DNA from 3 places in the Ensifer sp. 2TAB8 genome. Region 2 is predicted to be linked to each of the others. Evidence: predicted binding sites of a transcription regulator. Region 2 holds the regulator's gene; each other region holds the start of a gene.

Region 1 (9,645 bases), on a different contig from region 2:
ATAATAGGTTTTCAGCCAGCAGGAGACATAGACGAGCAGCGCGAAGGACGCCGCGTGGCTTTCCGGAAAGCCATATTCGCCAAAACCTTCGATCTGCTTGAAGCAACGCTCGGCGAAATCGCGCGGATAGTTGTTCTTGACCATGCCTTCGATCATCTTCTCGTGGAAGGTATGGATGGTGCCGGTGCGCTTGAAGGTCGCCATCGCCCGCCGCAACTGGTCGGCCTCACTGGGCGAAAAACCGGCGGCAGTGATGGCAATCTGCATCGCCTGCTCCTGAAAGAGCGGCACGCCGAGCGTCCGTTCCAGAACGACCTCTAATTCAGGGCTCGGATATTCGATAGGTATCCCAAGAGCATGCTGCTCCCGCCGTTTCAGATAGGGATGCACCATGTTGCCCTGGATCGGCCCCGGCCGGACGATCGCCACCTCGATGACGAGATCATAGAATTTCCTGGGCTTCAGCCGCGGCAGCATGCTCATCTGCGCCCGGCTCTCGATCTGGAAGACGCCGATCGTATCGGCCCGGCAGATCATGTCGTAGACGGCGTCCTGATGATCCTTGAAGAGCTGGTGCAGGTTTTTCCGCTCATTGTAATGCCGGTCGAGAAGCGCGAAGGCTCGGGCGATGCAGGTCAGCATGCCGAGCGCCAGCACGTCGATCTTCAGGATCTTCAGCGTGTCGAGGTCGTCCTTGTCCCACTCGATCATGAAGCGGTCGGGCATCGCCGTGTTCATGATCGGCACCACCTCGTCGAGCCGGTCGCGGGTCATGACGAAGCCGCCGACATGCTGGGAAAGATGGCGCGGGAAACTCATCAGCTCGCTGGCATAATCGAGCACCTTCACGGTCGTCGGGTCCTTCGTGTCGAGACCGGCGGCCTGCGCCTCGCGTTCCGAGAGATCGGCGACCGACCAGCCCCAGACCGAGCCGGCAAGCGCCGATTGTACATCTTCTGAGAACCCGAAAGCCTTGGCGGTCTCGCGACCGGCGGAACGTGCCCGGTAGCTGATGACGGCGGCAGTCAGCCCCGCATGTTCCTTGCCATAGGTCTCATAAATATGCTGGATGACCCTCTCCCGCTTCTCGTGCTCGAAATCGACGTCGATATCCGGCGGCTCGTCCCGTTCGGTCGAGAGGAAGCGATCGAAAAGCAGGGTGGTCGAAAGCGGGTCGACTTCGGTAATCCTCAGGCAGTAACAGACGGTGGAATTCGCCGCCGAACCGCGGCCCTGGCACAGGATTTCGGCGCCACGCGCAAACTGCATGATGTTGCGCACCGTCAGGAAGTAGGGCTCGTAACGTTTGCCGGCGATCAGCTCGAGCTCATACTCGATCTGCGTCGAAACCTTCTCAGGAATCTCACCGGAATACCGTTCGCGCGCGCCCTCCTTCGTCAGCCGCCGCAGCGTCTGTGTCGGTGTTTCGCCAGGAATGCTCTCATCCGGATATTGATATTCGAGGTCCGACAGCGAGAACTTCAGACGCCCAAAGAAATGCCCGGTATTGGCGATCGCTTCCGGATAATCGCGGAAGATGCGCGCCATTTCGGCGGGCGTCTTCAGATGTCGTTCGGCATTGGCGTGCAACCGATAGCCGGCGGCAGCGATCGTCACATGCTCGCGGATCGCGGTGACGACATCGGCAAGCGGCCGCCGGTCAGCGACATGAAACAACGGGCTGTTGGTGGCGACGAGCCTGACTGACGCATGGCGGGCAATGGTCGCAAGCCCGGCAAAGGCAAACTGGTCGAAGCCGTCATAACGCGGCACCAGCGCCAGATAGAGCCGGTCGGCGAAATGCGGCTTCAACCGCTTGAGGAAATCGGCAAGCAGGGTTGCCTCCGGCGCGCCGATCACCGGGCCGGGCAGCACGGCAAGCAAGAGATCCTCGCCCCATTCGATGAGATCGGTCTCGTAGAGCGTGCAGGTGCCTTTCTTGGCGCGCAGGTTTCCGGCACTCAGCATCCGACAGAGATTGCCCCAGCCGCGGCGATTTAAGGGATAGGCGAGCACGTCAGGCAGGTCTTCGGCAAAGGAGAGCCGCGCGCCTGGCTGGAAGGCATATTTCTCCACCTTGGCCTGCGCATGCGCGCGCACCACGCCGGCGACGGTATTGCGATCGGCAATGCCGAGGCCGCCAATGCCGAGGCGGCTTGCCGCAACAACCATCTCGCCCGGATGGGAAGCGCCTTCGAGGAAGGAAAAGTTCGACCAGGCGCCGATCTCGAAATAGGGCACAGCGTTACTCATGCGAAGACTCCATGCATGAACCAGCGCGGCGGAGCGCTCGCGCCATAATGGCCCTCGCGAAACAGCCAGAACCGCCGACCGCTATCGTCTTCCACCCGGAAATAATCGCGTTCCAGCGCCGGCTCACCATCAAGCCACCATTCGCCGGCAATCCGCTCAGGCCCTTCGGCTCGCGCAATGCGGTGCAGCGTGCGCCGCCAGCGAAAACTTCTCGGCGGCCCCTCCGGCACCTCGGCGACCGCCTCTACCGGCTCGGGGCTTGGAAAGAGCCGTTGCGGCCGGGCCGCCGCGGCAAGCAGGGGCGCCGGGATGTTTGCGGCCGGCTCCCCGGCCTTGCTGATCAGCGCCATGTCCGTAAGCGGGCGGAAGGTCGCTGCCCGCTCCGGAACATGGCTTTCCGAGAGAGCTGGCACCATGAGGCTCTCCGCTCCGAAGCGCGCCATGACCCGATCGGCGAAGGCCGCAAGCGGGCGCTCGCGATCCGGCGTGCCGGAAAAATCTTCCTGCATCACCTCGTATTTTTCGCTCTTCGGCACCGAGAGCCTCAAGATTTCGAAGCCGAAGCCGGCATCGAGATCCTCATGCACCGCCTGCAGGCGCTCGCGGAAAAGACCGGCGACGCGCCGCGGTTCGTTGAGCGGCGAAGATGTGCCGGCGGCGATGCGGAAGACCGCGCCATCGACACGGAAGAGCAGCAGTTCGAACAGGCGCCCGCCCTCCCCGCGCTTTTCCAGTTCCGGCTTCAGCCGCAGCGCCAGTTCTTCCGTCAGGCCCAAAATATCGTCTTCGCCCTGGACCGGTTCGCCGAGCCGCCGCTCTGCCGAAAGGGCCGCGACGGGCAGCCGTGGCGATAGCGGTTCGTCCTCCCGCCCCAGCGCCTGATCGAGGCGCAGAAGCAGGGTTGCACCGAACCGGCGGGCAAGCGGCGCGCGCGGTGCCGCGATGATGTCGCCGATCTGCTTGAGCCCGACCCGGCCAAGCGTTTCGATCGTTTCCTGCGGCAACCGAAGAGCCGCCATCGGCAGTGGTGCCAGCGCCCGCGCCGCCTCGTCCTCGGCAAGGATATCGTCTGAGCCGAAACGCGCCACCGCCCAGGAGAGCCCGGCGGACGAGGAGATCGCCGCCCGGGCCTCGACGCCCAGATGAAAAAGGCGCGCGAGCAGATCGTCGAGCAGCGCCTTTTCCCCGCCGAGAAGATGAGCGCAACCGGTGATGTCGAGAAAGAGGCCACTGTCGCCATCGAGCGCGACGAGCGGCGTATAGCGGCTGCACCAATCCGCAAGGCCTGCAAGCAGCGCCCGGTCGGCGGCGGGATCGGCCGGCAGCACGTCGATCTCGGGACACATGGCCCGAGCTTCGGCAACGCCCTGACCAATGTGAAATCCACGTTTCTCGGCGTAACCCTCAAGCGCGACGAGGCGCATCGCGCTCTTCACCTTGTCGGCGAAGACGACGGGCGGATGTTCAGGACGCCCGCGGGAAAGCCACGAGTTCCCCCAACGCTTGCGCGCGACCCGATCGGCCGGAAGATGCGGAAAGGCGAGCGACAGAATGCGCTGGTTCTGGATCTGCCGCAGCAGCGGCTGGTAGGGGCTCGACGGGGTAAAGGCGGCGGTCATGGGGGTTCCACTCCAGGAAGAAGCCGAGCGGCGCAGGAGCCCTGCTCTTCTCGGCAATGACATGAAAGACGGGATGGCCGATGCTGCCGCGAAGCATCGATCCATCCGGTAGGGCGCGCTCGCGCGCCGGGGCCGGCTCGACGAGGAAGCGGAAGAAGGCGCTGCTGGCCTCCTCGTGTCCGGACTGGCGCAGAAGCAGAAGGGGGATATGGCCCGCTCGTGAGCGGACATGCAGGCGCCGACTTTCGCTAAGCGCCAGGGCTGCAGGATTGCCGCGAATTTCAAGGATCACGGCACAGAAGGTCGGGACGGAAAGCGCGGCTTCAGCGATCCAGAGCGCATCCTTCACCGTACGAGGCAGGCTGAAGACGAGGCCGCGGACATCGAGGCCGAAAGCCTTGAGACCCAGCCCGTAGGGCATGCCCGCTTCGTTGGAAGCCATTGCCTGGCTGATCCAGAGTACGGGCGCCACCGACTCGCCCTTTTCCAGGCGCGCCTGCTGACAGAGCACGCTAAGTGCGGCAGCAAACCCGGCGGCAGCACCGGCATCACGCGTTTCGGCATTGCGGATTTCCGTCATGCCTTCGAGCGGCAGACCGCCTTCGAGAAGCGCGTCTAGATCCCGAACGCCAAGCGCCAGCGCCTTGCGCCCCGGCTCATCTTCCTCACGTTGACGGAAGCCGCCGGGATCGGCCGCCTTGGCGGCGCGCACGACGCCCGGAAGCCGACGGTTTTCGATCCTGGCTATGGTTTCTCGGAGCGAAAGTACCGTCTCCCGCTCCACGGCTTTGTCGGCCATGACGGTCAACTCCCATCAGAATGTTCATGTTATGTTCTATTAGATTCCAGAGCTTCCTAAATGAGTCAACAGCCAATTCTAAGAATTTATTCCTGTCCCTGTGGTCAAGGAATTCAACACTCGAAAAACAAAGGCAAAATCGCTATATGGAGGGCAACAAGGAGTGCCTATGGCCCGCATTGACCAGACCGATGATTGGCGGGAACGCCACGCACCGACGCTCACCACCTTCGAACAGCTCGCGCTGGAAGCCTACGGCCATCTGCCGCAGGAGTTCCGCCAGCTGACGACCGACCTCATCATCGAAGTCGCCGACTTCCCGAGCGACGACGTTTTCGAGGATATGGCGCTTGAAACGCCCTTCGACCTGCTCGGCCTCTTCGAAGGCCGCGGCATCGGCGAACGCTTCACCATGGAAACCGGCCAGTTCCCCAATCGGATCACGCTTTATCGCCGCCCGATCATCGACTATTGGGCCGAGAACGAAGAGACGCTGGGCGATATCATCACCCATGTGCTGATCCACGAGATTGGCCACCATTTCGGCCTTTCCGACGACGACATGGAACGGATCGAGGCCAGCGTCGAGCACGTCGGCGGCTGACACTTCATTGCCTATCATCCGCGCGGTGAGGGCTGCCCCCTCATCCGCCTGCCGGCACCTTCTCCCCGAAGGCGGGGCGAAGGAACCGCGCGGCACCCGCTCGCATTCATACCCAATTCCAGAAACGGGCTTCACGTGCCGACTATTCGCGATGACCAAGCGTCAGTCGCGTCCCCTCGCCCCGCTTGCGGGGAGAGGGCTAGTCCTCGGGTTAAACCCGAGGAGAGGGGCAAATTTGCGCGACAGCAGGCAGGCCTGCTTACTGTTCCGACAGCTTGATATCCGGGGTGTAATCCTTGCCCTCGACATCTTTGACCACCGCCTGGCCGCACTGCATATGCTGCGTATCGGCATTGAAGGCATAGGTGGGCGAGCCGTGCAGGCTCCAGCCCTGGTTCAGCGCCGCCGTCACCTTGTGGCAGAAGGAGGCGTCGTCAGGACCGGTCAGGAAGCGGTAGAGTTTCAAGATCTTCTCTTTCGTTGTTCGATAAGGTCCGCCTTGGCGGCAAGCGTCACGGCCTGGTCGAGGTGCAGCCGCTCGACCATCCGTCCGTTGAGATTGATGACACCCTTGCCAGCGTTTTCCGGAAGCGCAAAGGCGGCGATGATCGCGCGCGCCTCGTCGACGGCAACCTGCTCCACGCCGAAGCGCTCGTTCGCCGGGCCGATCTGGGTGGGATGGATCAGCATCTTGCCGTCATAGCCCATGTCGCGGCCCTGCCGGCATTCCTCGTCGAAGCCCGCCGCATCACGGAAATCGTTGAACACGGCGTCGATGACATCGAGGCCGCCGCCGCGTGCGGCCAACAGGATCTGCATCAGCCAGGAAATCAGATAGGGGCGACCAGGGCGATCCGGCACGCCGGTCTCCTTGCGCAGGTCGTTGAGGCCGACGACGAAACAATCGAGCCTGCCGCTGAAGGTGCGGCCGGCCTCGGCGATTGCCGGCGCGTTGATCACCCCACGCGGCGTTTCGATCATCGCCCAGAGACGCAACGTTTCCGGCGCGTCGTTCTCGTCGAGCCAGTCGGCCGCCGCCTGAATATCCGCCGGGCTTTCGACCTTCGGCAGGAGAATGGCATCAGGATTGGCCGCTAGCGCTGCGGCGAGATCGTGCTGACCGAAATCGGAGCCGATCGCATTGATGCGGATGACGATTTCGCAGTCCGGCCGGCTCGCCGTCAGATACTGCACCAGCGCCTCGCGCGCTTCCACCTTGCGCTCGGGCGCAACCGCATCCTCAAGATCGAAGATCGCGGCATCAGTTGCGAGTTCAGCGACCTTGGCGAGCGCGCGGGCATTGTCGGCCGGCACCGAAAGCGCCGAGCGGCGCAGACGCACGGGGTGATGTTCGATCGATTTGTTCATGTTTCAGTTGTGCCCGCCTTTGCCGCGTTCCGCAAGACGAGGCGAACCGCCGCACCCCTTTCGCAAAGCGCGCCTCTTGCAAGTCCGAAGGCGAGCCCCCACATCGCCCTCAGAAAGGTGACGATTATGCAAAGCATTCGCTCTGTTCTCTTTACGGCCGCAGCCCTGACCATCACGTTCGCGGCCTTTGTGCTCACCGCCTCGCTGGCGCTGGCCCTTGCCGGCATCGCCGCCGTCGTCGTGGTCGGCAGCGCCATTGCCACACGGCTGAATTTCAGGCCAGCCCGCGCCACGGCGCGTCCGGCTGCCGCAGGCCCCGCCCATGGCCACGGCCAGCGCGAGATGCGCATCTGGAATGACGGTCGCGGTACGATCATCGACCTCTGATCCCCAGGCATCGGGATCGATCCCCGGGCGTCGGAATCGATCCCCAGCGGTCATCCGCAATCGGGCCGATCAATGATCGGCTCGAACCCTGTTGGCGCCCTTCAAAAACCGTCATTCAGCAGGCTGCAAATTTTTTTTCGATCCCATGTCGGATCGGACATTCCATCTTCGTCCTTGAGACAGGCCAGCACGGTCCTGGCTCTTCGAAACAGGATGGAGAACGACATGGATACCCAGACGCAGCAAACTGAAACGAAGCAGCCGGCACCGGTCCTGAACGGCCTTCTGCCCTATCTTCAGGTCGATGGCGCCGCCAAGGCGTCGGAATTCTACCAGCGCGCCTTCGGTGGTGAAGAAGTGGGCCGGCACCCGCTCGACGAGCAGGGCCGGACGATGCACATCCATCTCTACATCAATGGCAGTTCGCTGATGCTGGCGGACGCCTATCCGGAATACGGCCACCCGCTGGAAAAACCCCAGGCCTTCACCCTGACGCTGACCGTCGACGACATCGATGCCTGGTGGGACCGCGCTGTTGCCGCCGGCGCAGAGGTCGTGATGCCGATCGAGGTGATGTTCTGGGGCGATCGCTACGGCCAGCTCCGCGATCCCTTCGGCGTCCTCTGGGCCATGAACAGCCCGGTGAAGGCAGGCTAAGTCCCTGCAGACAATCGAAATCCGGACGAAGCTCTCGCCGGGCGGGCATTTTCACCCACCCGGCGACGCCTATTTGAACAGATTTTCCTTCATTTCGGCGCAAAACTCATCTAAACGCTAGCGCAACATTCTTCTGAAATCGAAGGCCTGAAGTTATGGAAAAATTCGTCAAGCTCACCGGTGTCGCCGCCCCCCTCCCCGTCGTCAACATCGACACGGACATGATCATTCCGAAGGATTACCTGAAGACGATCAAGCGCACCGGCCTTGGCAAGGGCCTTTTCGCCGAAGCCCGTTACAACGAGGATGGCTCGGTCAACCCGGACTTCGTGCTCAACAAGCCCGCCTACCAGAACGCCAAGATCCTGGTTGCCGGCGACAATTTCGGCTGCGGCTCCTCGCGCGAGCACGCACCGTGGGCGCTGCTCGACTTCGGTATCCGCTGCGTGATCTCCACGTCGTTCGCCGACATCTTCTACAACAACTGTTTCAAGAACGGCATTCTGCCGATCGTCGTCAGCCAGGCTGACCTCGACAAGTTGATGGATGACGCCTCGCGCGGTTCCAACGCCATCCTCTCGGTCGACCTCGAATCCCAGGAAATCACCGGTCCGGACGGCGGCTCGGTCAAGTTCGAGGTCGATGCCTTCAAGCGTCACTGCCTGCTGAACGGCCTCGATGACATCGGCCTGACGCTGGAAAAGGCGACCGCCATCGACAGCTTCGAGAAGTCGGTCGGCGCCTCGCGCCCCTGGGCCTAAAGCAAGCGGCATGACGCGCAAGCTCATCTCCTCGGGCTCGCCCTTCGAAAAGACGGCAGGCTATTCGCGTGCCGTCGCGATGGGCGACTGGTGCTTCGTCTCCGGCACGACCGGCTACGACTACGCCACCATGACCATGCCCGAGACGGTGGAGGAGCAGGCGCGCAACTGCCTGAAGACGATCGAGGGCGCGCTGAAGGAAGCGGGCTTCTCGATGAAGGACGTGGTGCGCAACCACTACTACGTCACCGATGCCAGCTTCGCCGACCGGGTGTTCCCGGTTTTCGGCGAAATCTTCGGCGAGATCCGCCCGGCCGCAACCATGATCGTCTGCGATCTGATCCGCCCGGAAATGCTGATCGAGATCGAGGTCACCGCCCTTCGCGGCTGAGACAGAACTTTCTGCTCGCACCATCTCTTCTCAAATCGATTCCGATTTCGGCCAAGATGCGGTAGTCCATGGACTTCGCAGACGAGACGCTGAACCCGGAAGACGCCCATGCAATTTCAAGGCACCGCCGACTATATCGCCGACAAGGACCTGATGATCGCCGTCAACGCCGCGATCCGGCTGGAACGGCCGCTGCTGGTCAAGGGCGAGCCCGGCACCGGCAAGACCGAGCTTGCCCGCCAGATCGCCGCAGCCCTTGGCCTCGAGCTGATCGAATGGAGCGTCAAGTCGACCACCAAGGCGCAGCAGGGGCTTTACGAATACGATGCCGTATCGCGCCTGCGCGACAGCCAGCTCGGCGACGAGCGCGTCAACGAGGTCAGGAATTATATCCGCAAGGGCAAGCTCTGGCAGGCCTTCGAGGCCGATCGGCGCGTGGTGCTCCTGATCGATGAGATCGACAAGGCCGATATCGAATTTCCGAACGACCTGTTGCAGGAACTCGACCGCATGGAATTCCATGTCTACGAGACCGGCGAGATGATCGGCGCCCGTCATCGGCCGATCGTCATCATCACCTCCAACAACGAGAAGGAGCTGCCGGACGCCTTTCTGCGTCGCTGCTTCTTCCACTATATCCGCTTCCCCGACGCCGACACGCTCGCCCGCATCGTCGAGGTGCATTACCCCGGCATCCGCAAGACGCTGCTCTCGGCCGCCCTTGCCGCCTTCTACGACATCCGCCAGGTGCCGGGGTTGAAGAAGAAACCGTCCACGTCCGAAGCGCTCGACTGGATCCGTCTGCT
Region 2 (10,147 bases):
TGCGGGCTCCGGCGAGCGCCGGCGTCAGGCGGTGTGAAGCACAAGCACGGCGCCGAAGATCAGGGCAAGCCCGACCCAGCCGATCGGTTTCAGCTTCTGCCCGAAGAGCAGCCGTCCGCAGATGGCCGTTCCGAAGATGCCGGTCGCGCCAAGCACAGCATAGGCGATCGCGAGTTCCATGCCCTTGATTGCCTCGGCGAGGAGCGCGAAGGCGGCAAGCACCAGCAGAATGGAAAGCGCGCCCCAGCCGCGGCGGGCAAAGCCTTCGGATTTCGTCGAGGCCAGGTTGGCGGCGACATCGAGAATGCCTGCCATCACGGCGAGCGCAAAATAGATGTTAGGCGCGCTCATTGGCTGCTCCTTCCGCCGCGGCTTCTTCCTCGTCGTGGCGCTCTCCCGCATTGACGAGCAGGATGCCGACGATCGCCATCGAAAGCCCGAGAATCTCGCGTCCGGTCAGCACGTGACCGAAGACGAAGACAGAAACGAGCGTGATGATCGCGACGCCCGAACCCTCCCAAATGGCGTAGGCGACGCCGACGGAGATCGTCTTCACGGCCTTGGCGAGGAAGACGTAGGAAAGCGCGATCGAGACATACATGACGATGTGGCCGAGATAAGAGCCGCTCGAGGACGCGGCCTTCATCACCGTCAGGCCCACCACTTCGGTCGCGATGGCGAGCGCGAGGAAAAACCATGCAAGGCGCATGCGGAACCTTCAATTGAGAATTGGATAGACCGCCTCTTAAGCGCTACGCGCGGCGCGGTAAAGACGCGCCGGATGCGTTCTTATTCGAACACGATCTGCCGGACGTCGATGTTTCGGGCCCGGAACCCGGCTTCACAGTAGTAGAAATAGAATTCCCACAGCCGCTTGAAGCGAAGGTCGAAGCCGAGCGGCTCGATCTTGTTCCAGACCGACCAGAAGCGCTGGCGCCATTCGCCAAGTGTGCGGGCGTAGTCTATGCCGAAGCCGAAATCGTTGCTCATGCGCAGGCCGACATGGCGACCGAGATCGATGAGATGTTCGCGCGTCGGCAGCATTCCGCCGGGGAAGACGTATTTCTGGATGAAGTCCGGGTTGGCGCGGTATTCCTCATAGGCTTCCGGCTTGATGGTGATGATCTGCAGTCCGGCCTTGCCGCCCGGCTTCAGGCATCGCTTGAGCTGCGAGAAATAGGTCGGCCAGAATTTTTCGCCGACGGCCTCGAACATCTCGATCGAGACGATGCGGTCATAGGTGCCTTTCTCCTCGCGATAATCCTGGAATTTGAGTTCGACGCGGTCGGCAAGACCTGCCCGGTGGATGCGTTCGCGGGCGAAGGCCAGTTGCTCGCGGCTGATCGTCAATCCCGTCACCTTGCAGCCGATTTCGCCCGCGGCAAATTCTGCAAAGCCTCCCCAGCCGCAGCCGATCTCCAGCACGTGGTCTTCGGCGCGAAGGTTGGTCGCTTCTGCCAGCGCGCGATATTTGGCCGCCTGCGCGGAGCGGAGATCGTTGGCGCCGGTTGCGTAGAGCGCCGATGAATAGGTCATGCTCGGGTCGAGCCATTCGCGGTAGAAGGCATTGCCGAGGTCATAGTGAGCGGAGATGTTGCGACGCGCGCCGGACTTCGTGTTGGCATTGCGCCAATGCAGGAACTTTTCGATCAGCTGAAGCAGGCCGCGCGCCCGGTTCGGGAAATGCTTGCCGATCTCGGCATTGATGAGGAAGAGTTCGAGAAAGGCGCCCACATCGGGACTGTCCCAGTCGCCGTCGATATAGCTCTCGGCAGCGCCGATGGTGCCGCCTGTCACGGCGCGTTGCGGCAGGTTCCAGTTGTTCAGCGTGAGGATCGCGCTCGGGCCTGCTCTCTTGCCCCTGATCACAAGTTTGCGGCCATCCGGAGCCGTGAGCATCAAGACCCCGGCCTGAAGATGCACGAGCGCGCCGAGCACCATCCGTGCCTTCAATGGGAAGTCCCTGAGGACCATCGAGAGATTCTCGGCAGAAAGCTCCTGTGCGCCGTTGAACGCGGCGAGACTTGCTTCCAGCTCACGCATACACCACCCCCTCAGCTGTTGCATCCGTAGGGTGAGCGTAGCGGCATTCGCCTGAGACGCCAACCGTGGAATTCTACCGGGGGCCTGTATTCGCTACGGTTCTCTCGGCGCGCTTGTGATCTCGCGGAACGCCGCGAGCGCGCGGTCCCGGGCCATGGCATGGTCGACAATCGGCTTTGGATAGGTCGCGCCGAGTTCGATGCCGGCATCTGCGAGGAGTGCGGCCGGAGCAGCAAAGGGGCGATGGATGTAGCGCGGCTCCAGACGTTCGAGTTCCGGCACGAAGCGCTTTACATAGGCGCCGTCCGGGTCGAATTTTTCGCCCTGGAGAACCGGATTGAAAATTCGGAAGAACGGTGCCGCATCGGCGCCTGATCCCGCGACCCATTGCCAGCTTGCTGCATTATTTGCCGGATCCGCATCCACCAGCGTGTTGCGAAACCAGGCTTCTCCCCTTCGCCAGTCGATCAGGAGATCCTTGATGAGGAAGGACGCGGCGATCATCCGCACGCGGTTGTGCATATAGCCATGCCGCCAGAGCTGGCGCATGCCGGCATCGACGATCGGAAATCCGGTCAGGCCCTTGGACCACAGGTAAAAGTCGCCTTCGTGGTCAAGCCAGTGGAAATGATCGAATCGGCGATCGAGGTTGCGCCGGGGGAGTTCGGGATAGTGAAACAGCAGATGGTAGGAGAACTCGCGCCAGGCGACCTCCTTTCGGAAGGTGGCGACACCTTCACCGCCTTCGGTCTGTAACCCTTGTGTCGCGTGCCAAATCTGCGCCGGCGATATCTCCCCGAGGGCAAGGTGGGGAGAGAGCAGGGACGTGCCGTCAGCGTCAGGAAGGTCCCGGCGAACTTTGTAATCTTTGAGCTTTTCGTCGATAAATTCGTCGAGGCGAGCGGCCGCGCCTTTTTCTCCCGGCGTCCATATTTCGCTGAACGTGGCCGCCCAGTTCGGTTTTGTTGGCAGAAGCGACCATTGGCCAAGCGGTTCGGACGACGGCCAGGTTTCCGGTGACACGATTTGTTGCGGTTCGTCGATTGGCGGAGCCGGTTCAAACTTTGAATCGAGGGCGCGCCAGAAGGGCGTGAACACGCGATAGGGGCCGCCGGTCGTCGTCAGCAGGCGCATAGGTTCATGCAGCAACTGTCCGGCAAAACTCTCGGTGGCGATCCCCTGAGCTGAGAGCGCCTTCTTCAAGGTGGTATCGGTGGCGATGCCCGAGGGATCGTAGCGGCGATTCCAATGAACGCGCTGCGCTCCTGATTTGCGCGCCACGTCGGTGAGCACGTCCAGCGGGTCGCCGGAGCGGAAAATGAGTTGCGAGCCGAATTGGGCGAGGCGAGCCCTCAACGCCTCCAGCGAATGATGCAGCCACCATCGCTGCGCAGCCCCCAGCGGACCGTTGCCGCTTTCGTCCGGCTCCCGGATATAGAGCGGAATGACGGGAGCCTCACCGACCGCGGCCGCAAGGGCGCGATTGTCGGCAAGACGCAGGTCCTTGCGGAACCAGACGATGATGGGCGCCGCCTTTGTCATGAATACCGTCTAGGTTTGGGATTGCTCACCCGGGGAACTTAGGTGCAAAATGAAAAAGAGCCATCTGCATCTCTGCAAATGGCTCTTTTAGAAAGTGGCTCCCCGGGCCGGATTCGAACCGGCGACCTGTCGATTAACAGTCGAATGCTCTACCGCTGAGCTACCAGGGATCATCCGCGCCGCTGTTTGCTGTGCGCTTCAGAAGTGAGGCTGCTAATACGCATGCTTTTCTGATTTGCCAAGCGGTTTTTTCAAAAAAAGTGACAAGTTCGGTTGCGAGGCTGTGGAGAAGTCCCCAATTGTGGGAAAAGACGCCGGATAGGGAATGATGAACAAAAACAGGAAGCAGATGCATTTCGGGATCGATCCGCAGACACGACAGATCGTGCTCGGCAAATGGCGCATCACGCTGCCGGAATCGCCACTGCTGCGTATCCTGTTGGGCTCGCTCCTGGTGTTCTGCGGCTTTCTCGGCTTTCTGCCGGTGCTCGGCTTCTGGATGATACCGCTGGGCCTCATCGTTCTTTCGCACGATCTCCCATCCGTCCGCCGCCGCCGCCGCCGTCTGGCGGTCTGGTGGGCGCGTTGGCGCGGGCGCACAAACTCGTCGAAGGGGTCGTGAGCCAAAATCGTCGCTTCCGTCTCTCGGTGGCCGTCTTCGTCAGCGCCGAACCGCACCGACCTGTCTCGTTCGATTCTTCTGCCGCCTGATTCCGAACCTGCATCTGCCTATTGAGGGGGCGGCCGAAAACTTTTCGGCAACGCATCAAACGCATAATGCGGTCGCGAATCAGGATGAGGACGCATGGCCAAAGCCACTACGAAACGTCGAAGCAGGAATTCCGGCCGGAGCAAGGGCAAGCAAGGCGGTATGGCGCCGTGGTATCTGGCCGCCGCGGCTATCGTCGGCGGCGTAGTCGCCTATGATCATCGCGCCGAACTGAAGCACTGGCCGGTGGTATCGGATGTGGTGGCGTTCACGTCCCGTCATGATTCGAAGCCGAAGCCCGCACGTGTCGCGCAGAAAGCGGACGGGCGTCCCGCGCAGCAAGCGGAGAAGCAAAAGCCAACCCCCGTGACAAGAGTTGCGCTTGCAGCTCCCGTGCCGTCGGTGGACGTCGGCGCGAACGCGCCGACACCCGCGGTGCGGCCGAATGAGGAAGTCAAAACGGCATCGATCCGCACGGATCAGTTTTATTTCTGTGGGATTCGCAACGACAACTGCGTGATCGACGGCGCCACTTTCCTCTACCACGGAGACACGATCCGCGTGGCGGACGTCGATGCACCGCGTATTCGCCAGGCAAGCTGCGACAAGGAACGTTCGCGCGGCTTTTACGCCAAGCAGCGCCTGCGCGAACTGCTGAACGCAGGTGACTTCAGGCTGGAAACGGCGAACAGTCGTCAGGACGCCAAGGCCGGTGAAAAGCTGCGGCTGGTCACTCGCGGCGATCAATCCATCGGACGCGTCCTCGTAAACGAGGGACTGGTGCGGCCGTGGACGGGACACACGACGCCCTGGTGCTGAGGCCGATATTTGCAGAACCGCAATGCCTTCGAAGGAAGACATTGCCGCAGCACGCTTCACCAATGTGGTGATTTTTCGGAGGCCGCAGCTCACGCGGTGGTGGTGTGCTGATGGCCTTCTGACTGGATCCCGCCTGTCTCGCCGATCCGCCGCCTCAACCGGTTATGGCGGCAACGGCTCCGGCGTCGCGTTCATCCGGTATCAGAACGAGCAAATCCCACCTTGGCTTCACTGTGCTGATCGCAGCTTACCCGCGTTCATGAATGGAAGAATGCGCGGGACGTCGAGTGCATAGGCGCCATAACTGGGGAACGCGGTCTGCAATACTCGTTCCTCGTTGATCATTCTGCGAAATTGCAGCAGCCACTGGACACCCCCAAGAAGTACTGACCAGACAGAAAGATTGAGGACGATCAAGCCGATGATGGCGATCTCTTCCGTTAGATGGAGCGGGTGGCGAACAACCGAGTAGGGGCCGCCCGTTATCAAGGTCCGGGCCTCCGGCATGATGCTGAAGGCGCGACCGAGCCAGAAAAGAACGAAGGCTGACGAAACCATCCCGACCACGATCATAGCCGTGCCGGCCATTTGAAGCGCCAAGCCTGTATCGGCGGGCTCGGGTAAGTATGCGATCAGCCCGAGAAGAAATGTTCCTGCCATCGCGGTCAAATAGGGCTCGAAGCCAGTGGCTGCTTTGATCGGGGGCAAGCGCGTAATGGCTACCACGCAGACCATTCCGAGGAATAGGACGGTGGCGGCGGTTGAAGTCAACGCCAAGACGTCAGCCGACTGCCATTCGTCTTTCACCACGATTTGCGCGGCGTGAACGATGCGCCGCAACATCGCGATTGCGAAATACGCGCAGATACCGAACCTGCCGATGATGTCGGCGAAGAGCAACGTTCTACCCTTCAGCATCCAAATACCTCCCCCTCGATCGCCGGTAAGAATGCCACGGTTGCGAGCGGCTTCAAGCGTAACTTTAGAAGTTGCTTAATTCGGAAGGTCGACGCCATGTTGTGGCCGCCGCAGCACGACTATGTTTTGTTGGCCACGATGTCGAAATACGTCGTCGACGGATTTATGCGTTCTTTGAAGGGTTTGGTGTGTGGGAGCTCTTTCCGCGCCACGTCCAAGTTCGACAAGGGGCCGCGCCTCTTTAGGGGCGGCAGACAGCATCGGGAGTACGTGCTGAGCCTCGAAAAGATCGGCGAGATTGTCGTCAGAATCGCGCTCGCCGAGATCGATGTGAGGGACGAGCGCTTCTTGCAGAAGGCGATGAAGTGGCAGCGACCGATCCCGTCGCGACCCTCATGGACGCTCACAGGGCGGCCCGGAGGGCGCTATGACAGCCTTCCGCAGAGACAGTGACCTGCGACGTGTTCGTAGGCGGCGCGAAGGAGAAGCGGGGTTCAAGCACCTGCAGCTGGTGAGCGGGTTTCTGGCTCAGGATTCGCTGTGAACATGTCGCATTTCATGTCGTATGGATCCGCCGTCGCCGCGTGGAAGTGCAGGGAAAGCAAGGGAATCTCGTAGCAACATCGCGTTACGCGGAAGCGGTGTTTTTCCGCTTCGCGACGACTGCAACATATTGATTATATTGGTGAATGTATTTGGAGGCCTCGCCCGGAATTGAACCGGGGTACAAGGATTTGCAGTCCTCTGCGTCACCACTCCGCCACGAGGCCTCACGGCTCGGATAACCGAGCGTTGGCGGGGATTTAGAATGATTGCAGAAAATCCGCAAGAGGCATTTTCGGAAAAAGCACAAAGCGAATTTGCGGTTCGGGCGCTTTCCACAGGCAGAACGTCTGGCAATGTCGATTGCTCCTGCCCAGCGTGCAGCAATGCTTCAAGAGGAGGTCGGAACGATTGCCTTCCTCAGCTTACTCCGGGTTGAGACACCTGGGAGCTTTCGCTCAGGCGTGCCACACGCCCGCACAAGCCACGTCTTCTAAATCCCCTGCGGATCTTATCGCTTCGGTGAAATCGGTAGAGGGGGAACGATGACTCCGCTGACATCAGCCGCATCGATAGCGTCCGTCATCATCAAGCGGAGGCAATGGCTTATATGAAAACGAAACTTGTCCTGACGGCCTTGGCCCTCTTTGCTGCGACCACATTCGAGGCGCGGGCAGAGGACCTGGTTTTCAAGCTGAAGAACAACACAAATGCAGTTCTGACTAACTTCTACACGTCGCCGGTGGGCGTCAACGAGTGGGAAGACGATGTATTCGGCCGGCAGGTTCTGAACCCCGGCGAGAACATGGAGATCACCATCGCTGACGGTCGGGATGTCTGCAAGTACGACATGCGCTTCGAATTCGAAGAGGACTCGGGCCTTGATACGACCGAAGATACGCAGGACCTTTGCGAACTCGGTGAATACACCATCCACGAGTAAGCGGCGCGTTATCGGATAAACAAGAAGAGCCTCGCTACCCCAAGCGGCAGCGAGGCTCTTCAGAGTGCCGATTTTTTCTGGAGGTCAATGGTAGCGGCGGATCAGCCCAACGAGCTTGCCCTGGATCTTCACACGATCAGGCCCGAAGATCCGTGTCTCGTAGGCAGGGTTTGCGGCCTCAAGCGCAATCGATGCGCCCTTGCGTCGGAATCGCTTCAGCGTCGCTTCCTCGTCATCCACGAGCGCCACGATGATATCGCCGGGGTTGGCGGTATTGCCATTTCGGATGATCACGGTGTCGCCGTCGAAGATGCCGGCTTCGATCATCGAGTCGCCCTTGACTTCGAGGGCGTAGTGTTCGCCGTTGCCGATCATGTCGAGCGGAACGGTGATGTCGTGCGTGTTGTTCTGGATCGCCGAGATCGGCACACCGGCAGCGATGCGGCCCATGACCGGCACGGAAACTGATGTGTTTTCGGCCACCGGCGCCGGCTTCGGTGGTGCGGCAGGGGCTGCCGCCGGCGGCTTGCCGAGGCTTCCCTCGATCACGCTCGGCGAGAAGCCGCGACGCGGCTGCTGCTGGCTGGACGCGTAGGCTTCCGGAAGCTTGATGACCTCGAGCGCGCGGGCCCGGTTCGGAAGACGGCGAATGAACCCGCGTTCTTCGAGCGCGGTAATCAGACGGTGGATGCCGGACTTCGACGCCAGGTCGAGCGCATCCTTCATCTCATCGAATGACGGCGGGACGCCCGACTCCTTCATGCGTTCGTGAATGAACAGAAGCAATTCCTGTTGCTTGCGGGTCAGCATGGCACGTCGCTCCAGAAGGCGTGAAACAAATCAAGAACAGACACTATCTGTTCCATATGTGTTCTGCAAGTGCCTAAAATTCCGTGAATTCAGTCAATTGGCGCGACTGCGCGTGCTGATTGGTCACTTTTACGGGAGCAAAGCGGGTTTGGGTGATGATTGTGTGGCCGGCAACGGCCGCATTGGACCGCATCGGGCGAATCGCGAGCGTTCTGATGGCGAGGGTCAGGCCGGCTGCGTGGCGGCGCAGGCGTCTTCGAATTCCTTCACCGTCTCGGCGCTGTTGTCTTCGGGAAGCACCGCGTCCGCCGCATCGGTTGCCACGGGCGTGTCGCCGTCATAGACGAACGACTGGATGTAGAACGCAATGGCGCCCTTCCACACGTTGCGTCCATCAATCTGGTGGCAGGGTACGGCGCTTTCGAAGTCCGTCTGCAGTTCATCGACCGTGGCGGCACTGAGCTTGACGTCAGGCATGTTAGGCGATGCGACTATCGAAGCGAGAAGCAGGGCGGCAAGCACGGTGATCGTCCACTTTGAGGCAAGGGTGGGACTACGGGGCGGTTAACGATGTGAACCGCGCTTTCGTTCCGAAGTCCAGCAAACTTGGCGATCACTCTCATGTGTTCAACAGGTCTTTGAGTTCAGGCTGTGACCGTTTTGCGCCAGAGGTGCGCGGCGGCAAGGCCCTTGATCCTGGTGCGATCGGCCGACCCGCATTCGCATCGGTTGTGCCAGTCAATGTCCTCCCTGTTGGAGTGCGCAAATCCCTGTTGTGATCGCGCCGCATTGTCTCGACAGGTTGCAAAAATACGATAACTTTGCGGGGAAAGTGGGGTGGTTGCATGCATAGATTGTCGTTGGCGGTTCTCGGTCTGTTGGTGGCGGCCGGAGCGGCCTCTGCTGAAGAGGGCCGTTCGAATATCTGGAAGCGGATCAACGCCTGGACGGTCGGTTCCGATCCGTCCTTGGGCGGCTCGTGCTACGCGGCGACGAGCTATGACGCCGGCGCGATTCTTCGTATCGGCTTCTATCCAAAGGGATCGGCGAACCTGGCGTTTCTTTCGATCGGCAATGCCACCTGGAAATCGATCGAGCCGCAAAGAGAGTATGACGTTGCCTTGCAGCTCGACCGCGGCCGCCAGTGGCCGGCCGTTGCGTTCGGCGTGGACCTCACGGGTTCGAAGGCTCTGGTCGTCAATTTTTCCAATACCGACTTCTTCACCGAATTCGTGCGCAAGAATACGCTGGCGCTGGCGTTCGAAGGTCGTGTGGTGGCGAGCCTCAGCCTGCGTGATTCGATGAAGGCCGTCAGCGAGATGTTCAAATGCCAGGAGGCCGTGAACACGCTGATGCCGAGCGGCGGACAGGGGGAGGCCGCCGATCCGTTTGCGGGCGCCGGCAACAATGCGCCGAACAATGACCCGTTTGCGGGCGGCGGGCAGAGCAAGTCGTCGAAGGATCCCTTCGCCATGTAATTCCTTGGCGTGAGCACCGGTCCGCGCGAGAGGTGAATATTCCTAAAATATTGCGTGGGTACGGGTCGCCCACCCTCGACAGTCACGCGGCGACCCATCAAAATGCGAGCAAACGGGGGCTTTGCATGCGTAGATTGCTGTTCGGGTTGATGAGCTGTCTGATGGTGACGGGGCCAGCCGCGGCTGAAGAGTCCGAGATCATCAAGTGGAAGGAGGTCGGCGGCTGGATTGTTGCTTCCGACACGTCGATGGAAGGCTCGTGTTTCATTACGTCGATGTTCGAGGGCGGGGTCAGGCTGCGCCTGGGTTTCTATCCCAAGGGCTCCGAATCGCCACTCTACA
Region 3 (10,147 bases), on a different contig from region 2:
CGCTGGCGGAAAGGCTTCGAGCATGTAGAGGAAGCCGAGTGTCGACATCGGCGCAGCCGCGATGCCGCTGATGAAGCGGACGACGACGGCGGAATGCAGATCGGAAACGAAAACGTTCATCAGCGATACGATGACGAAGCCGACGATGCTGATTTCGGCAAACCGACGCAGCCCGTATTGGGCGCGAATCTTCACCAGTGCGATCGACAGGCTGACATTGGGCGCCATGTACGCCGCCGAAAGCCAGCCAGCCTCCACGGAGGTTGCCGAGAGCGAACCCTGGACCTGCGTGAGATTGGCCAGCGCCAGGTTCATGCCCAGGCCCTGCGTCAGGAACAGAAGAACGGAACCGACGACATAGACCGCCGACAGCGCCAGGCTCTTGTCGGCTGGGGCTGGCACCGGCGCCGGGACTGGGGCGGGTGCGACGGGAGCAATCTCCCCCAGGTCGCTCGCCTCGTCTGTTTCCAGCGGTACGACACCGCGATTGTCGTTTGCAGCAGCGGTCGCGACTGCGCTCATCGCTGTCACTCCCGCGCCAGGGACTGAACGTTGTCGGCGATCGCCCGCACCACACGCTTGGTCACGGCAAGTTCGGTCGCATCGATACCGTGCAGCACTTCGGCTCGGATTTCGTCGGCAAGTTTGAGGATTTCGTCAGCGACCGAGCGACCGAAGTCGGTCATGTGGATCTGCTTGGCGCGCCGGTCGGTGGCCTCGACCCTCCGCTCGATGAAACCCTGCTTCTCCATGCCATCGAGCAGGCGCACCAAAGTCGGGGTTTCAATATCGAGCTCATCGGCAAGCTCGCGCTGGTTCAAGCCATCCTTCTTGGTCAAGGCGAAAAGCGCGCGGGCCCGCGACAGCGTCAGCCCCCTCTCCTTCACCCGAGCATCGAACACGGCCCGCAGCTTGCGATTGAGCAGCGACAGGGCATCGAACAATTCGCGGTTCACGGTCGGCTGATACATTGATACCTTTTCCATATTACTAGCATGCTAATTATTTTGTCTCTATCTAATCCAATCGCTGCCGATTTTCAAGATGGAGATTTGAGCGGAATGGAGAGAGGGCTACACTTGCCTAGCCCGGTTGGGTGATTCGCTCGTCAACGTCCAACTTTGTGGGAAGGCGAGAATCTACGCTTTTGTGAACTTGACCTGTGGATCAGTCGAACAACGGGAAAAGCGCGAGGCTCTGATGAGACGCTTTGTGAGTGTGTCCCCCCTGCACTTGACCCGGCTCGCGGTAGATCGCAAACCGGTGCCACACCACATAGAGGCAGAGATAAAACGACATGAATGACGCGGCGCGAAAGCTATCCCCTATCAGCAAGGATCAGGTGGACCAGCACTATCGCGAGGCGCCGAACAACCTTGAAGCCGAACAGGCTCTGCTCGGCGCGATCCTCGTCAACAACGACGCCTTCTATCGCGTCTCGGACTTCCTGAAGCCCGTCCATCTGCATGAGCCGCTGCACCGCAAGATCTATGAGGTAGCCGGCGATATCATCCGTATGGGAAAGACAGCGAACCCGGTCACCATCAAGACCTTCCTCAAGGCTGACGAAAAGGTCGGCGACCTGACCGTCGCGCAATACCTCGCGCGCCTTGCCGCCGAAGCAGTTTCGATCATCAACGCCGAAGACTATGGCCGTGCGATCTACGATCTGGCGCTTCGCCGCTCGCTGATCACGATCGGCGAGGACATGGTCAACATCGCCTACGACGCGCCGCTCGACATGCCGCCGCAGGGCCAGATCGAAGACGCCGAACGCCGCCTGTTCGAACTCGCTGAAACCGGCCGCTACGATGGCGGTTTCCAGTCGTTCAACGACGCGGTGGCGCTTGCAATCGACATGGCGGGCGCTGCCTTCGAGCGCGACGGCAGCCTCTCCGGCATTTCCACCGGCATCCTGTCGCTGGACGCCCGCATGGGCGGCCTGCAGCGCTCGGACTTGATCGTGCTTGCAGGGCGCCCCGGCATGGGCAAGACCTCGCTTGCCACCAACATCGCCTACAACATCGCAGCCGCCTACGAACCCGAAGTCCAGGCCGACGGTTCTTTCAAGGCCAGAAACGGCGGTGTCGTCGGCTTCTACTCGCTCGAAATGTCGTCCGAACAGCTGGCAACCCGTATCATCTCCGAGCAGACCGAAGTGTCCTCGTCGAAGATCCGTCGCGGTGACATTTCCGAGGCCGATTTCGAAAAGCTCGTGGCCTGCTCGCAGATGATGCAGAAGGTGCCGCTCTATATCGACCAGACCGGTGGTATCTCGATCGCCCAGCTTTCCGCCCGCGCCCGTCGTCTGAAGCGCCAGCGCGGCCTGGACTGCCTAGTGGTGGACTATATCCAGCTCATGACCGGCTCGGGCAAGTCGAGCGACAACCGCGTACAGGAAATCACCCAGATCACCACGGGCCTGAAGGCGCTCGGCAAGGAACTGAACGTTCCGATCATCGCGCTATCACAGCTCTCCCGTCAGGTGGAAAGCCGCGAAGACAAGCGCCCGCAGCTTTCCGACCTTCGTGAATCGGGTTCGATCGAGCAGGACGCCGACGTCGTGCTCTTCGTGTTCCGCGAAGAATACTACGTGAAGAACCTGGAGCCGCGCGACGAGTTCGATCCGAAATACGAAGAGTGGAAGATGAAGATGGAGCAGGTGAAGGGTACGGCAGACGTGATCATCGCCAAGCAGCGTCACGGACCGACCGGTACCGTGAAGCTCGCCTTCCAGTCGGAATTCACGCGATTCACCGACCTTGCCGATCCCTCCTTCACCCAATACGAAGAACACTGACGTTCCGTGGGGGCGGCCGGAGCGGGATGGGAAAAATGTTTGCGGTTTCCCATCCCGCTCTACTTCACGAAAAGCCGCCTAACCTTGGGGCCAACCGCCACCGTCATCTACCAGGCGCCGCCCAAAACCTGACGCAATAGCGCTACCGAAATTACCCCGACGGCAACGGATGCCAGGAGCGGCAGCCTGGTTGCAGCAACGGCCGTCGCCGCAGCCGCAATCGTTTCGGCCGGACCGGTAACCAGTGCCGTCGGAGCGATGACCGCCATCAGAACCGCCGGCGGAATGGCCTCAAGGGCGCGTTTCTGCCCCTCTCCGATCGTCACGTAGCGGATGAGCACGAGCCCGCCGATACGGGTCGCGATTGTCGCGGCCGCCATGGCGAAAATCGCAAGCAATGTGTTGAGATCGACGATCACGCGTGGGCCTCCTTGCGTCCGCCTGAAAGCATGGCCACGACGACGCCTGCGGCAGCCCCGGCAGCGATATACCAGACGCCCGGCAGCAATTGATGCGTGACCACGGCCGCACAAGCGCTTGCGGCCAGGACGGCGCCGGTTTCTCGGCCCTTCCAGAACCCCATGACCAGAATGATGAAAACGGCCGGGAAGGCGAAGTCGAGACCGATGACCTTCGGATCGCCCAGCAAGGCGCCAAGCATTGCCCCCGTCAGGCTCGTCAGCACCCAGGCGCAGTAGAAGGGAATGGCGAGGCCGACATACCAGGCCGGCGTCAGCTTGGCGTTACCCGCGCGCATCTCGGCCATCGCCCAGATTTCATCGGCGAGAAGCAGCATCGACGCATAGCGTGCCGGCCCAGAGAAGCTGTGAAGCTTGCCGCCGATCGAGGCGCTCATCAGCACATGACGGATGTTGACGAGCAGAGCCGAGAAACCGAGGGCCGCCCAGGACGCCGGATGCGTCCAGATATCCATGGCGACGAACTGCGACCCGCCAGCAAAGACCAGCCCACTCATCAGCGTCACCTCAGCCGGTGTCAGCCCCTTGCCCGCCGCCACCGCGCCAAACACCAGGCCGATCGGCATGACGGCGACGATCAGCGGCGTCATCGCCATCGCCGCGGCCCGAAATTCCTGAAATGTACTTCTCTCCTGCAACGTCCCGGTCTCCATTCCCATGCGAAAACGGAGAACGTCTAGACCGCACATCAGGTCCCGTATTGAACGAAAGTGATCAGCCGGCGCGGAAGACCCCGGGTGTCACGCCGGTGCGGGCTTTGAAATGGCGGCTGAAATGCGCCTGATCGGCAAAGCCGCACTGATAGGCGGCATCCACCGCCGACCAGCCATGCCTGAGCAAGGTCTTGGCAGCACGAACGCGCTTGTCGGTGAGGAAGGCATGCGGCGTGATATGGAATTCCTTGCGGAAGGCGCGGATCAGGTGCGCGCGGCTGAGCCCTGCGACCTTGGCGAGTTCCTCGAGCCCGACATCGTCGGCGTAGTTCTCGGTGAGGAAATCCCGGGCCCGATGCACGGCGGACTGCTCGCGCGTCTCGATCGGAGTGATGATCGTACTGCCGTGCCTTTCGAACATCGCCGCAAGCACACCGAACATTCTTTCTTCGGCCTCGAGCGTGCCGCCGGCCAGCTCAAGCGTTCGGTGCGCCTGATGAAAGGACAAGGCGAGGTCCGGGTCCTGCAGAACACGCTTCGAGAACGACGGCGTTCCCCTGAAGGCGCGACCGGTCACATCCTCTATGATATTCACCAGCAGATCGGCGCTCGGATAGACCATGCGGTAACGGTAGCCGCTGCCGCCGGGGTGACCGTCGTGGATTTCGTCGGGATTGATCAGGTAAAAGTCCCCGGGACCAGCTTCCGAGCGCTCGCCCTTGATCTTGCTGATCTGTGAACCCGCCTCAATGGCGCCAATGCTGAAGGTCTCGTGTGCATGCGGCGCGAATTCATGGGTGATGAAGGTCGCCGTCAGGCATTCCATCCCCATGAAACGAGCGTCCCGCCAGAAGCGTGTACGCTCGCCGCCCTCAATCGGCGTGTCATCGATGGCCTGCTGCTGCGAAATCGTCTGCATGCGGAAACAATAGTGAACCCAACCGGCTCCGTCTTGCACAAAAGTGCTCCGTTCCACGCGGGGCCGTTTCGCGCGGGCGGCGGGGGAGTATTTGCGACCACCGGCCGTTGGCTGTATTGCTCTTTGGATCGTCCACGAAGGTGTCCGGCATGCTCCCCCCAGAATTCCTCTCCGCTTCCAACCGCCTCACGATCGATCTGCGCGCGCTTGCCGATAACTGGCGGACAATGAACGCGCGCTCGGGCAAGGCGCGGGCGTCGGCGGTCCTCAAAGCGGACGCCTATGGCCTCGGCATCGATCAAGCAGCCCCTGCCCTCTATGCTGCCGGTGCGCGCGACTTCTTCGTGGCCAATGCCGAGGAAGGCGAGGAACTGCGGCCGCTCGTTCCGGAGGGGCGCATCTACATTCTCGCGGGCATGTGGCCGGGAAACGAAGAGCTCTTCTTCGACAACGACCTGGTGCCCGTCATCAATTCCGATGAGCAGCTTGCCGTGTTCATGTCAGCACTTTCCGAGCGCGGTGACTACCCCTGCGTCCTGCATATCGATACCGGCATGAACCGACTGGGCCTGACGGTCGAGGCAGCGGTGGCGCTTGCCAACGACCCGGCGCGACCCGCAAGCTTCTCTCCCGTGCTGATCATGAGCCACCTCGCCTGTGCCGACGAACCGCAGCATCCGCTGAACGCCTACCAGCTCGGGCGATTCCGCGAAGCGACGGCCGCCTATGAAGGCGTCGATGCCAGCCTTGCCAATTCCGGCGGTGTGTTCCTCGGGCCCGACTATCACTTCGATCTCACCCGACCGGGCATCGCCGTCTATGGCGGCGAAGCGGTCAACGACATCGCCAACCCGATGACCCCGGTCGTGACCGCCGAGGCCCGGATCATTCAGATCCGCGAAGTCGCGGCTGGCGGCACGGCGAGCTACGGCGCCTCTGCCCGCTTCGACAGGGACAGCCGCATTGCCACCGTCGCGGTCGGCTACGCCGATGGCTACCATCGCTCGGTCTCCGGCGGCGGCGTGACTCTGCGGCAGGCAACGCCATCAGGAGCATTCGGTTTCCTGCACGGCAAGCGCGTGCCGCATGTGGGTCGCGTCACCATGGACCTCAGCCTCTTCGACGTCACCGACCTGCCGGCAGATGCAGCGCGGCCGGGCGATTACATCGAGCTCTTCGGCCGCAACATCGCCATCGACGATGTGGCGCGCGCCGGAGGGACGATCGGCTATGAATTGCTGACCAGCCTCGGGCGTCGGTACATCAGGAACTATGTAGGCGCCATCTGACGCGGTTTTCCTGCGTTTTCCCTGCGGCCTTCATTAAAATTCACCTTTTGTTCCGCGTTTCGCGGCATTATGTGACGACACAAGTGATTCTCCCGTCACTGACGCATCGCCGCGCGCGAGCGCCGATGACCCTTCCAGATTTCGAAAGTCGACCCTGATGGCGAAAGCCCGCACACAATTCATCTGCCAGAACTGCGGCACCATCCACACCCGCTGGGTGGGCAAATGCGAAGGCTGCGGCGAATGGAACACGATCATCGAGGACGATCCGACGGCCGGCATCGGTGGTGGACCTTCGCGGGCGCCAAAGAAGGGGCGGCCGGTTGCGCTCACCACGCTTTCCGGCGAGATCGAAGATGCGCCACGAATCCAGACAGGCATTTCCGAACTCGACCGGGTGACCGGCGGCGGCTTCGTGCGCGGCTCGGCGCTGCTCGTCGGCGGCGATCCCGGCATCGGCAAGTCGACCGTGCTGATGCAGGCGGCCGCCGCCCTCTCGCGCCGCAAGCACCGCGTCATCTATGTCTCGGGTGAAGAGGCCGTGGCACAGGTACGTCTGCGCGCGCAGCGCCTGGGTGCTGCCGACAGCGACGTGCTGCTCGCCGCCGAAACCAATGTCGAGGACATCCTGGCAACGCTTTCCGAAGGCAAGCGACCGGATCTGGTGATCATCGACTCGATCCAGACGCTTTGGAGCGACATCGTCGATTCGGCACCCGGCACCGTCACCCAGGTCCGCACCGGCGTCCAGGCGATGATCCGCTTTGCCAAGCAGACGGGAACCGCCGTCGTTCTGGTCGGCCATGTCACCAAGGAAGGCCAGATCGCCGGACCGCGCGTCGTCGAGCACATGGTCGATGCCGTGCTTTACTTCGAAGGCGACCGCGGCCACCATTACCGCATTCTGCGCACCGTCAAGAATCGCTTCGGGCCGACCGACGAGATCGGCGTGTTCGAGATGTCCGACAAGGGATTGCGCGAAGTCGCCAACCCATCGGAACTCTTTCTCGGTGAGCGCAACGAGAAATCCCCGGGCGCGGCAGTTTTTGCCGGCATGGAAGGTACCCGCCCCGTGCTCGTCGAAGTGCAGGCGCTCGTCGCCCCGACATCGCTCGGCACGCCGCGGCGCGCCATCGTCGGCTGGGATTCCGCCCGCCTGTCGATGATCCTCGCCGTGCTCGAAGCGCACTGCGGGGTACGGCTCGGCCAGCACGACGTCTATCTCAACATTGCCGGCGGTTACCGCATTTCCGAGCCCGCTGCCGATCTAGCTGTGGCTTCCGCACTGGTTTCATCGCTTGCCGGGCTTGCCCTTCCTGCGGATTGCGTCTATTTCGGCGAAGTCAGCTTGTCGGGCGCCATCCGGCCGGTTGCGCATACCGCACAACGCCTTAAAGAAGCCGAGAAGCTCGGGTTCTCACAGGCGGTCCTGCCGTCCGCGTCCACCGAATTGCCGAAAAACGGCAATGGCCGATGGAGCGAAATGGAAAGCCTGCCGGATCTGGTGGCGCGCATCGCGGGTTCGCGAAACGCGCTGAGACCGGCGGAAAACGAGGACTGAAGACGCGGATGTCGCAAACCGTCCTCTACTGCATAAGCCCTTAGATCGGGATCGATCTAGGGACAAATTTATGCAGCAGATCTGAGCGTTGCAGCGACCTTTGCGCGTCCGAAAGACGCGCGGCGCTGTGAGGGCCGCGAGCAGGCTGCAAATGCCCTGGACATAAGGCAGGGCCGATGGCGGATAGGCTTGAGGAGACCCGGACGAACCGGGTCCGGAGTAAGGACAAAATGCCCATTACAATTCTCGACGGTATCGTTCTCGGCGTCGCCCTGTTTTCCGCAATCCTGGCCATGGTTCGAGGCTTCTCGCGCGAGGTGCTCTCGGTCGCGAGCTGGGTAGGTGCGGCCGCGGCGGCCTATTTCCTCTACCCGCAGCTTCTGCCCTATGCCAAGCAGTACACCAATAGCGATACCGTCGCGCTGATCGGATCGGCGGCGGTGATCTTCCTGGTTGCGCTGATCATCATTTCCTTCATCACCATGCGGATTGCCGATTTCATCATCGACAGCCGCATCGGTGCGCTCGACCGCACGCTCGGCTTCCTGTTTGGAGCCGCTCGCGGCATTCTGCTGGTCGTCGTCGCCATGCTGTTCTTCAACTGGCTCGTCGCACCGCAGCAACAGCCGGGCTGGGTCACCCACGCCAAGTCGAAACCGCTGCTTGACAATCTCGGCAACAAGCTGATTGCGCTGCTGCCGGAAGAAGCCGACGCCACCATTCTCGACCGCCTGCGCGGCAAGGATACGACCGGCGAAGGTGAAGGCGAAGCACCGGCAACGGCACCCGGCCAGGCACCGACGACGACGCCGGAACAGGCGCCCGCCGACGACGCTCCGGCCACCAACGGCTGAGACAGGAACGATTTGCCGACAAAGCCCGCCCCGCGGGCTTTGTCCTTTTGGGGAATAACGCTTGCAGCCGTTTTCAGCTAAGATCGCTTGAAGACGGCGGGCCTGATCACGATATGCGCACCGGTACGGAGCAAAGGCGACTGTGATGACCGATCTGAGATCCATGGAAATCCACGATGAACTCGAAGGTGATGAGCTGCACGAAGAGTGCGGCGTCTTCGGCATATTGGGGCACTCGGACGCGGCGGCGCTGACGGCGCTCGGCCTGCATGCGCTCCAGCATCGCGGCCAGGAAGCAGCCGGCATCGTCACCTTCGACGGCAAGCAGTTCTGCACCGAGAAACGCATGGGCCTCGTTGGCGATCATTACACGGATCCGGCGACGCTGGCGAAGCTGCCGGGCTTCATGTCGATCGGCCATACCCGCTACTCGACGACAGGCGAAGTGGCGCTGCGCAACGTGCAGCCGCTCTTTGCCGAACTCGAAGTCGGTGGCATCGCGGTCGCCCATAACGGCAACTTTACCAACGGCCTCACCCTTCGCCGGCAACTGATTGCCGACGGCGCGATCTGTCAGTCGACCTCCGACACTGAAGTCGTCCTGCACTTGATTGCGCGGTCCAAGCAGACCTCCTCGTCCGACCGCTTCATCGACGCCATCCGCCAGATGGAAGGCGGCTATTCGATGCTGGCGATGACGCGTACCAAACTGATCGCTGCGCGCGATCCGATCGGCATCCGCCCGCTCGTCATGGGCGAACTCGACGGCAAGCCGATCTTCTGCTCCGAGACCTGCGCACTCGACATCATCGGCGCGACCTATGTTCGCGACGTCGAGAACGGCGAAGTGATCATCTGCGAAATCCAGCCCGACGGTTCGATCTCGATCGATGCACGCAAGCCCGAGCTATCGCAGCCGGAGCGGCTCTGCCTGTTCGAATACGTCTATTTCGCCCGGCCGGATTCGGTCGTCGGTGGCCGCAGCATTTACGTTTCGCGCAAGAACATGGGCATCAACCTCGCCAAGGAAGCGCCCATCGAGGCGGACGTGGTGGTTCCGGTCCCGGATGGCGGCACGCCGGCGGCTCTGGGCTATGCGCAGCAGAGCGGCATCCCGTTCGAATACGGCATCATCCGCAACCACTATGTCGGCCGTACCTTCATCGAGCCGACGCAGCAGATCCGCGCCTTCGGCGTCAAGCTCAAGCATTCGGCCAACCGCGCGATGATTGAGGGTAAGCGCGTTATCCTCGTCGACGATTCGATCGTGCGCGGCACGACGTCTGTGAAGATCGTGCAGATGATGCGGGATGCCGGCGCGCGTGAAGTACATGTTCGCGTCGCCAGCCCGATGATCTTCCATCCGGACTTCTACGGTATCGACACCCCGGATCGCGACAAGCTGCTCGCCAACCAGCATGCCGACCTCGCGTCCATGTGCCGCTATATCGGCGCCGACTCGCTCGAGTTCCTGTCGATCGATGGCCTCTATGAGGCAGTCGGCGGCGAAAAGCGCGATCCCAAGGCACCGCAATTCACCGACCACTATTTCACCGGGGACTATCCGACCCGCCTTCTCGACCAGGAAGGCG

What was found. Region 2 encodes LexA, which represses DNA repair genes until DNA is damaged. Its sites were predicted from a motif close to TGTTCNNNNTGTGTTCNG; they were not measured.
Region 1: a site for LexA is predicted at 4,693-4,710, ahead of AB4Z53_RS08760 (ImuA family protein). Genes of this name have one in related genera too.
Region 3: a site for LexA is predicted at 6,178-6,195, ahead of radA (DNA repair protein RadA). Genes of this name have one in related genera too.

What each region holds. Positions count from the first base shown of each region.
Region 1 is NZ_JBFRGB010000003.1:147,419-157,063, reverse strand. It holds gene AB4Z53_RS08770 (error-prone DNA polymerase) at 1-2,253, opposite strand, end outside; gene AB4Z53_RS08765 (Y-family DNA polymerase) at 2,250-3,803, opposite strand; gene AB4Z53_RS08760 (ImuA family protein) at 3,718-4,671, opposite strand; gene AB4Z53_RS08755 (metallopeptidase family protein) at 4,841-5,275, shown strand; gene AB4Z53_RS08750 (DUF1737 domain-containing protein) at 5,535-5,741, opposite strand; gene AB4Z53_RS08745 (HpcH/HpaI aldolase/citrate lyase family protein) at 5,738-6,643, opposite strand; gene AB4Z53_RS08740 (hypothetical protein) at 6,770-7,030, shown strand; gene AB4Z53_RS08735 (VOC family protein) at 7,256-7,687, shown strand; gene leuD (3-isopropylmalate dehydratase small subunit) at 7,843-8,448, shown strand; gene AB4Z53_RS08725 (RidA family protein) at 8,459-8,839, shown strand; gene AB4Z53_RS08720 (AAA family ATPase) at 8,948-9,645, shown strand, end outside.
Region 2 is NZ_JBFRGB010000007.1:233,773-243,919, reverse strand. It holds gene AB4Z53_RS14925 (SDR family NAD(P)-dependent oxidoreductase) at 1-37, shown strand, start outside; gene AB4Z53_RS14920 (SMR family transporter) at 25-351, opposite strand; gene AB4Z53_RS14915 (SMR family transporter) at 338-709, opposite strand; gene AB4Z53_RS14910 (class I SAM-dependent methyltransferase) at 790-2,043, opposite strand; gene AB4Z53_RS14905 (cryptochrome/photolyase family protein) at 2,137-3,585, opposite strand; tRNA gene AB4Z53_RS14900 (tRNA-Asn) at 3,681-3,755, opposite strand; gene AB4Z53_RS14895 (hypothetical protein) at 3,914-4,207, shown strand; gene AB4Z53_RS14890 (thermonuclease family protein) at 4,391-5,113, shown strand; gene AB4Z53_RS14885 (methyltransferase family protein) at 5,342-6,031, opposite strand; gene AB4Z53_RS14880 (hypothetical protein) at 6,128-6,484, shown strand; tRNA gene AB4Z53_RS14875 (tRNA-Cys) at 6,728-6,801, opposite strand; gene AB4Z53_RS14870 (hypothetical protein) at 7,185-7,517, shown strand; gene lexA (transcriptional repressor LexA) at 7,602-8,327, opposite strand; gene AB4Z53_RS14860 (hypothetical protein) at 8,553-8,804, opposite strand; gene AB4Z53_RS14855 (hypothetical protein) at 9,173-9,805, shown strand; gene AB4Z53_RS14850 (hypothetical protein) at 9,931-10,147, shown strand, end outside.
Region 3 is NZ_JBFRGB010000009.1:175,164-185,310, forward strand. It holds gene AB4Z53_RS17090 (MFS transporter) at 1-522, opposite strand, end outside; gene AB4Z53_RS17095 (MarR family winged helix-turn-helix transcriptional regulator) at 528-971, opposite strand; gene AB4Z53_RS17100 (replicative DNA helicase) at 1,298-2,800, shown strand; gene AB4Z53_RS17105 (AzlD family protein) at 2,908-3,219, opposite strand; gene AB4Z53_RS17110 (AzlC family ABC transporter permease) at 3,216-3,869, opposite strand; gene AB4Z53_RS17115 (AraC family ligand binding domain-containing protein) at 3,994-4,851, opposite strand; gene alr (alanine racemase) at 5,001-6,140, shown strand; gene radA (DNA repair protein RadA) at 6,298-7,701, shown strand; gene AB4Z53_RS17130 (CvpA family protein) at 7,932-8,555, shown strand; gene purF (amidophosphoribosyltransferase) at 8,701-10,147, shown strand, end outside.